2 linked regions of the Pseudosulfitobacter sp. DSM 107133 genome follow. The protein of the gene in region 1 interacts with the protein of each later gene in a pairwise test. Links are inferred from orthologs where the notes say so. Each region holds a gene or a part of one and is shown on either strand. Other genes may lie near its edges.

Evidence for each region. Proteins that work in one complex are often made in the same cells at the same time.
Region 2: the proteins of ftsH (region 1) and hflK interact in binary tests that used the Escherichia coli proteins (3 or more experiments, as listed by UniProt). The link is inferred for Pseudosulfitobacter sp. DSM 107133 from one-to-one orthologs.

Annotation. Positions count from the first base shown.
Region 1 is NZ_CP085154.1:1,336,249-1,340,796, forward strand. Bases 776-3,658 are described here. They hold ftsH (ATP-dependent zinc metalloprotease FtsH), read left to right. Parts: upstream 776-1,198; coding sequence 1,199-3,118; downstream 3,119-3,658. Other genes in these bases: tilS (tRNA lysidine(34) synthetase TilS), read left to right, coding at 776-1,100; DSM107133_RS06645 (MOSC domain-containing protein), read left to right, coding at 3,322-3,658. Also shown: more of tilS, read left to right, coding at 1-775; more of DSM107133_RS06645, read left to right, coding at 3,659-3,933; DSM107133_RS06650 (formate--tetrahydrofolate ligase), read left to right, coding at 4,101-4,548. UniProt on the Escherichia coli protein: Acts as a processive, ATP-dependent zinc metallopeptidase for both cytoplasmic and membrane proteins. Plays a role in the quality control of integral membrane proteins.
Region 2 is NZ_CP085154.1:1,192,920-1,197,442, forward strand. The notes cover bases 704-3,561. They hold hflK (FtsH protease activity modulator HflK), read left to right. Parts: upstream 704-1,487; coding sequence 1,488-2,636; downstream 2,637-3,561. Other genes in these bases: DSM107133_RS05950 (FAD-dependent oxidoreductase), read left to right, coding at 704-1,411; DSM107133_RS05960 (protease modulator HflC), read left to right, coding at 2,636-3,529; DSM107133_RS05965 (DUF2065 domain-containing protein), read left to right, coding at 3,531-3,561. Also shown: more of DSM107133_RS05950, read left to right, coding at 1-703; more of DSM107133_RS05965, read left to right, coding at 3,562-3,728; DSM107133_RS05970 (Do family serine endopeptidase), read left to right, coding at 4,006-4,523.

The DNA of each region.
Region 1 (4,548 bases):
TGATCAGCGTGGATCACGGCCTGCGGTCGGGTGCGCGCGATGAGCTGGCTTTGGTTTCCGATTTTTGCACGCTGCACAATTTACCGCACCAGATCGAAAACTGGCGCGGTTGGGACGGGGCTGGCAACTTGCAAGGGGTGGCCCGCGATGCGCGCTATGCCTTGATTCATTGCTGGGCCGAAGAGATCGGGATTGGCGCGGTATTGCTGGGGCATACTGCCGACGATCAGGCCGAAACGCTGATGATGCGACTGGCGCGCGGGGCAGGGGTTGACGGATTGTCGGCCATGGCCCCGCGACGGCTGCGGGACGGTATTGTTTATGTGCGCCCCTTGCTGGGTATCACCCGCGCCGAATTACGGACCTATTTGACCGCGCAGGGTATTGAATGGGCCGACGACCCGAGCAACGATGACACCCGTTTTGCGCGCGTTGCCATGCGTCAGGCGCTGGCGCAGCTTGAGCCGCTTGGCCTGACGGCCAGAACTTTGGCGGATGTCGCGCAGAACATGCGGCAGGCGCGCGAGGCACTGGACTGGCAAAGCTTTCTGGCCGCCCGCGAGGTTGCACAGGTGCAACTGGGCACGGTGCGGCTGGATCTGCGGCAGTTTCGTACGCTGCCTGCGGAAATTTCCCGCCGCCTGCTGGTTCATGCTATCATGTGGGTGAACGGTGGCGAATATCCGCCGCGCCGCAGTGCGATTGCAGCCCTGAAATCCGCGATACAAGAGCAACGCACCGTCACGCTGGACGGCTGTCAGGTGGCCGTCTCGCGAGATGCCATCTGGGTTTTTCGCGAACTGAATGCGGTGCGTGACACCTGCTGCGAAATTGGCGATCTGTGGGACAACCGCTGGCGTGTCTGCGGCCCCGAAGACGACCCCCGCCTGCATGTGGGACCGATGGGAGAAGCAGCGCTGAACGCGCAGCCCGACTGGCGTGAACTGGGGCTGCCACGGGGCGCGCTGTTGTCTCTGCCGGCGGTTTGGGAAGGGTCCGAATTGATTGTTGCCCCCGTCTTTGACGCGGCGGGGGGCTGGTCGGTCGAGGTCGACGGGGGGCAAGATGCCTTTTTTGCCGCACTTCTATCCCGTCAATGATGCTGTTATCGCATTGAACTGACGGACAGCATGTCTATCTTAGGTGGGTGACCGTGGCGTATTGCTATTCGGTCCCGAGAATTTTTGGGAGAGTGTCCTTGGGTAATGCACGCAATATCGCGTTCTGGGTTGTCCTGCTTGTATTGATCGTTGCGCTGTTCAATCTGTTCAGCGGCACAGGCAGCACATTGCAAAGCCGCGAAATCAGCTATTCAGAATTCGTCCAGTCGGTTGAAAACGGCAAAGTCACCAGCGTGACACTGGACGGAGAGCAGGTGCGCTTTCGTGAAGACGATAAAGACTATGTGACCATCAAGCCGGCGGATGCCGAGGTTACAAACCTGTTGATTTCGAACAACGTGCCGGTCAAGGCCGAGCAACAACAACAATCGGGGATTCAGTCGTTTCTGATGACCCTGCTGCCTTTCCTGCTGCTGATCGGTGTCTGGATCTATTTCATGAACCGGATGCAGGGCGGTGGCAAAGGCGGAGCGATGGGCTTTGGCAAGTCCAAGGCCAAGATGCTGACGGAAAAGTCGGGTCGCGTGACCTTTGACGACGTGGCAGGCATCGACGAGGCCAAGGAAGAGTTGGAAGAGATCGTGGAATTCCTGCGCAACCCGCAGAAATTCTCGCGTTTGGGCGGCAAGATCCCCAAGGGCGCGCTGCTCGTTGGCCCTCCGGGCACCGGTAAGACGCTGCTGGCGCGCGCAATCGCAGGCGAGGCGGGCGTGCCGTTCTTTACCATTTCGGGTTCCGATTTCGTTGAAATGTTCGTGGGTGTGGGTGCATCCCGTGTGCGCGACATGTTCGAGCAGGCCAAGAAAAACGCGCCCTGCATCGTGTTCATCGACGAGATTGACGCCGTGGGCCGTCACCGGGGTGCCGGTTATGGCGGTGGCAATGACGAGCGTGAACAGACGTTGAACCAGTTGCTGGTGGAAATGGACGGCTTTGAAGCGAACGAGGGCGTCATCATCCTGGCCGCGACCAACCGTCGTGATGTTCTGGACCCCGCGCTGTTGCGCCCCGGTCGTTTCGACCGTCAGGTGACCGTGCCCAACCCCGACATCAAGGGCCGCGAAAAGATCCTGAGCGTGCACGCACGCAAGACCCCGCTGGGGCCGGATGTCGATCTGCGCATCATTGCGCGCGGCACGCCCGGTTTCTCGGGTGCGGACCTTGCGAACCTTGTGAACGAAGCGGCCTTGATGGCGGCCCGTGTGGGACGCCGTTTCGTGACGATGATCGACTTCGAATCTGCCAAGGACAAGGTCATGATGGGCCCCGAGCGGCGCAGCATGGTGATGACGCCCGAGCAAAAGGAAATGACCGCCTATCACGAAGCCGGTCACGCGCTGGTGGGGATGACCCTGCCCAAGTGCGATCCGGTCTACAAGGCGACGATCATTCCGCGTGGCGGTGCCTTGGGCATGGTGATGAGCCTGCCGGAAATGGACCGTCTGAACATGTTCAAGGACGAGTGCAAACAGCGTCTGGCCATGACCATGGCGGGAAAGGCTGCCGAGATCATCAAATACGGTGAGGAATCGGTGTCCAACGGCCCTGCGGGCGACATCCAGCAGGCCAGCGCGCTGGCCCGTGCGATGGTGCTGCAATGGGGCATGTCGGACAAGGTTGGCAACATCGACTATTCCGAAGCGGCTCAGGGGTATCAGGGCGCGACTGCGGGTTTCTCGGTCTCGGCCAACACCAAGGAGACGGTTGAACAGGAAGTGCGCACGTTCATTCAGGACGGCTATGACTGGGCGGCCAAGATCATCAAGGAAAAGAACGTCGAATTCGAACGTCTGGCCCAAGGGCTGCTGGAATACGAAACGCTGACCGGTGACGAGATCAAGCGCGTGATGAACGGCGAGCCTCCGCAAGCGGGGGACGGCGACGACGATGGCACGGCTGCCAGCGAAGAAAAACCCAGCCTGACCGCCATTCCCAAGGCCAAGGCGAAGAAAAAGCCGCCTTCGTCCGAGGGCGGGATGGAACCGGAACCGACCTGAACCGGGTTGCCGAGAATACAGGAGGCCTCGCGAAAGCGGGGCCTTTTTTTGTTTTCAGGAAGCTTTGACAAACTGTCGTTGCCATGGACTGCACCCGCCCGTCACACCAATGGCGCGCGGCCACGTCATCCCCCTTTTCATTTCACGCCTGGTGGGCCAGTCTGCGCCCAGACCAGCCAACTGCCACGTCAAAAAGGCCCCCTATGCCCGCGCTTAAACCAACGTCGTTCACCGCCCGCATCACATGGTTGGGGCGCAATACCAACCCCGCAGACAGCAGCGTTCCGGGGGCCCTGCGCTCGGAGCCGCTGGAAAGCGTCGCCGCCACGCTGGAAGGGTTCGAAGGCGAGGTGCACAGCGGTTTTTCGCGTCTGTCGTGCAGCCGCGTTACGTCGCAGCACCCCAGGGGCACCGAGATCGGCAATGCGCGTCAGCTGTCGATCCTGTCCGCCGAAGAACTGGCGCTGATTGCGCAAAAGATGGGGGTGGACGCGATAGACCCGGGGCTGCTTGGTGCGTCGATGGTCGTCGAAGGCATCCCTGATTTCAGTCATATCCCGCCATCGTCGCGCTTGCAGGGGCCCAGCGGGGCCACGCTGGTGGTCGATATGCAAAACCGCCCCTGCATCCTGCCGGGCCGCGAGATTGAAACCGATATGCCGGGACTGGGAAAATTGTTCAAACCCGCCGCCCGCAACCTGCGCGGGGTGACGGCCTGGGTCGAGCGGGCCGGCGCGTTTTCAGTCGGTGATACGCTGGTGTTGCATATCCCCGACCAGATGGTCTGGGCGCATCTGGCCGAAGCACGCGCCTAGGGGCGTTCAGCGGGACGGCGGTTCCGAAAAGAAACAAATGCGCCTGTTCGGGACGGTACAGGGGCGGGAAATGTCGGAAACGGTGTTCGCTGCCGGGGGCCTGAACCTGTATGCAAATAGCAGTACGTTAGTGTCTGCTGCCAACAACATACGCGCGAGGAGGAATCATGGCCCATAAAACCGACATCCAGATTGCACGGGAAGCCAGCAAGCTGCCGATTCAAGAGATCGGGGGCAAGTTGGGAATCCCCTCTGATGATCTGTTGCCCTATGGCCATGACAAGGCAAAGGTCAGCCAAAGCTTTATTAACTCGGTTCAGGATCGCCCGACGGGCAAGCTGATCCTTGTCACCGCGATCAACCCCACGCCCGCGGGCGAAGGCAAGACGACCACCACTGTCGGGCTGGGTGACGGTCTGAACCGGATCGGCAAAAAGGCCTGTGTGTGCATCCGCGAGGCCTCGTTGGGGCCGAACTTTGGCATGAAGGGCGGGGCCGCGGGTGGCGGCTATGCGCAGATCGTGCCGATGGAAGACATGAACCTGCACTTTACCGGCGATTTCCATGCGATCACCTCGGCGCATTCGCTGCTGGCGGCAATGATCGACAATCACA
Region 2 (4,523 bases), 140 kb from region 1 along the record:
CGGAGGTTCGGGCGGCGTGCGTGCGGCGCGCGTGGCGGCAGGCGACGGGGTGAAAGTCGGACTGGCCGAGGAAAGCCGTTATGGCGGCACCTGTGTGATCCGGGGCTGTGTGCCCAAAAAGCTGATGGTCTTTGCCAGCGAATATCGCGACATGACCGAAGATGCCCGCGCCTATGGCTGGGATATCAAGGATGGCCCCTTCGACTGGCCGGCGTTCCAGAAGAACCTGCACACCGAACTGGACCGGCTGGAAGGCGTCTATCGCAACCTGCTGGCCAACTCGGGTGTCGAAACCTTCGACAGCCGCGCGCGGCTGAAAGACAAGCACACGATCGTGCTGGACGATGGTACGGAAAAGACCGCCAAAACCATCCTGATCGCCACTGGCGGCTATCCTGTGCGCCCCGACCTGCCCAATGCCGATCTGGGCATTGTGAGCGATGACATTTTTGATCTGGAAAGCCTGCCCAAGTCGATCCTGATCATCGGCGGTGGCTATATCGCCTGCGAATTTGCCTGCATCCTGCACGGCCTCGGTGTCGAGGTGACGCAATATTACCGCGGTGCGCAAATCCTGCGCGGCTTTGACGACGAGGCGCGCGGTCTGATAGCCGAAGCGATGCGCGCGCGCGGGATTGATCTGCATGTGGGCACCGATATTGTCGAGATGTGGCCCGCTGGTCAGGCACATGACGCATTGACCGGCTCGGACGCGGCAATGGGGGCGGAAGGCTCTGACAAGGCTGCAAAACAGGGTGGTGTCCACGGTGGTCCGGTTTGTGTGAAATCCACGACGGGTGGTGAAAAAACCTTTGATATGGTATTCTTTGCCACAGGCCGCGCGCCGTCCAGCCGTGACATCGGGTTGCAAGAGGCGGGCGTGATCCTGGGCCGCAAGGGCGAAATCCTGGTGGATGAATTCTCCAGGACGGCGGTGGACAACATCTATGCCATTGGCGATGTCACCGACCGCGTCAACCTGACGCCCGTTGCCATCCGCGAAGGCATGGCTTTTGTCGAAACCGTATACCGCGACAACCCGACACCGGTCGACCACGACCTGATCCCGTCCGCGATCTTCACCCAGCCTGAAATGGGCACCATCGGCCTGAGCGAGGAGGCAGCCGCCGCGCAAGAAGAGATCGAGGTTTACGCCTCCAGCTTCCGCCCGATGCAGACCGCCTTTGCCGGACGCGAGGCCCGGGTGTTGATGAAACTGATCGTATCCAGGAAAACCCGCGTGGTTCTGGGCTGTCATATCGTCGCGCCGGGCGCGGGCGAGATGATCCAGCTTGCAGGCATCGCAATCAAGATGGGCGCAACCAAAGAAGACTTTGATCGCGTTTGCGCGGTACATCCGACCATGTCCGAGGAAATCGTGACGATGCGGACACCGATACGCACTGCTTGAATTACTCAAGTAAAATACACAGGTAATGAATTGATGCGCGGCTCAAAGGGGCGGCGAACAGGAGGACAGAAAACATATGGCTGGCAACACAGGCGGCCCGTGGGGCGGCGGAGGCTCTGGCGGAGATGACGAGCGCGGGGGTAATCGCGGCTCGAACGGATCAGGCAGCGGGGGAAAACCCGGCGGCGGGCAGATGCCCGAGATCGACGATCTGGTCAAAAAAGGTCAGGAACAGCTGCGCGTCCTGATGGGCGGACGTGGTGGCAACAACGGCACCGGCGGCGGACGTGGTCCGGGCGGTGGCGGTGGCCCGCGTCTGACACGCGGCACGCTGGGTCTGGGCGCGCTTGTCCTGATCGTGGGCTGGGGGCTTGCCAGCTTCTATACCGTGAAACCCGAAGAACGCTCGGTCGAGCTGTTCCTGGGCAAATATTCGGCCACCGGCGAGCCGGGTCTGAACTTTGCGCCCTGGCCGCTGGTGACGGCGGTGGTTCTGCCGGTGACGCGCGAACAGACCGAAACCATCGGCACCGGATCGCGCGGCGAAAGCGGGTTGATGCTGACCACCGATGAAAACATCATCGACATTGATTTTCAGGTGGTCTGGAACATCTCGGACCCGGCAAAATACCTGTTCAATCTGGCCGAGCCGGAAGAGACCATCCGCGCCGTGTCGGAATCGGCGATGCGTGAAGTGATCGCACGTTCGGAACTGGCGCCGATCCTGAACCGCGACCGTCAGGTTATCGCGGATGAGGCACAGCAATTGATCCAGACGACGCTGGACCAATACGACAGCGGTGTGAACATCCTGCGCCTGAACCTCGACAAGGCAGACCCGCCGCGCGACGTGATCGACAGCTTCCGCGAAGTGCAGGCGGCCGAGCAGCAACGTGACCGTCTGGAACGCGAGGCTGACGCCTATGCCAACCGCGTCTTGGCCGGTGCCCGTGGTGAAGCGGCGCAAACGCTGGAAGAGGCCGAAGGCTATCGCGCCCAGCAAGTGAACGAAGCCCAGGGTGAAGCCGCGCGTTTTACCTCGGTCTTGCAGGAATATTCCAAAGCGCCACAGGTGACACGCAAGCGCCTGTATCTGGAAACCATGGAGAAAATTCTGGGGGATGTGGACAAGATCATCCTTGAGAATTCAACCGATGGCAACGGCGGGCAGGGGGTTGTTCCCTATCTGCCGCTTAATCAATTGCGCGGTGGAGGATCGAACTGATGCGGAACACAACACTCATCATACCCGCACTCGTCGTGCTGGTGGCCATTTTGCTCAGCTCGGTGTTTATCGTGGACGAGCGTGAAAAGGCGCTGGTCCTGCAATTCGGCCAGATCAAATCGGTCAAGGAAGAGCCGGGACTCGCGTTCAAGATCCCGCTGATCCAAGAGGTCGTGCGCTATGACGACCGCATTCAGGCACTGGACACCGTGCCAACCGAAGTCACCCCTTCGGATGACCGCCGCCTGGTTGTCGACGCCTTTGCCCGCTACCGGATTTCCGACGTGGTGCAGTTTCGCCAAGCGGTCGGCGCCAATGGGATGCGTGCTGCCGAGGACCGGCTGCAAGGTATCCTGAACCCGGTGATTCGTGCGGTTCTGGGCTCGAACGGCGTGACATCCAACACCATCCTGTCGGCAGACCGTGCCGGCCTGATGGCGCGTATCACCACGCAGGCCCGCCAGCGTGCCCTGCCGTTGGGGCTGGAAGTGGTGGACGTGCGTCTGAAACAGACCAACCTGCCGGAACAGAACCTTGATGCCACATTTGCCCGGATGCGCGCCGAGCGGGAACGTGAAGCCGCAGACGAAATCGCGCGCGGTGAAGAAGCCGCCCAGCGGGTGCGTGCGCAAGCCGACCGGACCGTGGTCGAGTTGACCTCGGATGCGACCCGTCAGGGTGATATCATCCGTGGTGAAGCCGATGCCGAACGCAACGGTATCTTTGCCGAGGCCTTTGGCGCCGACCCCGAGTTCTTCGAATTCTACCGCTCTCTGACTGCCTATGAGCGGGCGCTGAAGGGCAACAACTCGACGATGGTTCTGTCGCCGGACAGCGAGTTCTTTAACTACCTGCGCTCGGATCAGGGCGCACGCTCGGCCGAGGGCGAATAACATGGCCTGGGTCCTGATGGCCCTGGGACTGGTACTGATGGTTGAGGGGCTGGCCTATGCGCTGGCCCCTTCGCTTGTCGAACGGATGCTGGAGCTGTTGCGCAGCCTGCCCGAGGCTGTGCGCAGACAGGTGGGTCTTCTCGCTTTGGTGAGTGGGCTGTTGCTGATCTGGGCCGCGTTCCAGCTGGGCCTGCATTGAACGCGGCGCTGACGCGCCATTTGATTTTATTCAAAATTATCCTAATTTTGGTCTTATGCCTCCGGCGGGGATATTTCGGGCCAAAAGAAGAAATTTCCCCGCGCCTTGCCCGCAGGGGCCGAGGTTCACAGATAGGTAACGTGGTGTTGACAGGGTGCGATTGAATTCAATCTTTCATGTTGCAAGCCCGCAACGCTAGATGCACGGTAGTGCGCAGACGCGCAGTAATGTGTGAATAGCGGGCGTATCGTCCGCATGGATAGCAGGAGAAAGTCGTATGCAGCCCAAAGCGGTCGCGGTGTCGACAACACGCACCCCAATCATTCAACTTCGCGCTATGTGGCTGACGGCCCTTGCGCTGGTACTTGTACTGGCGCAGGTGATCGCGGCACAGGCCAAGCCGGAAAGCCTTGCGCCTCTGGCCGAAAAAATCAGCCCCTCGGTGGTGAACATCACCACCACCACCGTGGTTGCAGGCAATACCGGGCCACAGGGCATCGTGCCCGAAGGCAGCCCGTTCGAAGATTTCTTTCGCGAGTTTCAGGACCGTAACAATAATGGCGACCGTCCCCGCCGGTCGTCCGCTTTGGGGTCGGGTTTCGTGATCTCCGAAGACGGCTATGTGGTCACCAACAACCACGTGATCGAAGGCGCTGACGAGATCAAGATCGAGTTCTTTGACGGCAAAGAGCTGGATGCCAAGGTGATCGGCACCGATCCCAACACCGACATCGCCCTGTTGAAGGTTGAGGCCGACGGCCCGCTGCCTTTCGTGCCCTTTGGCAACAGCGATGC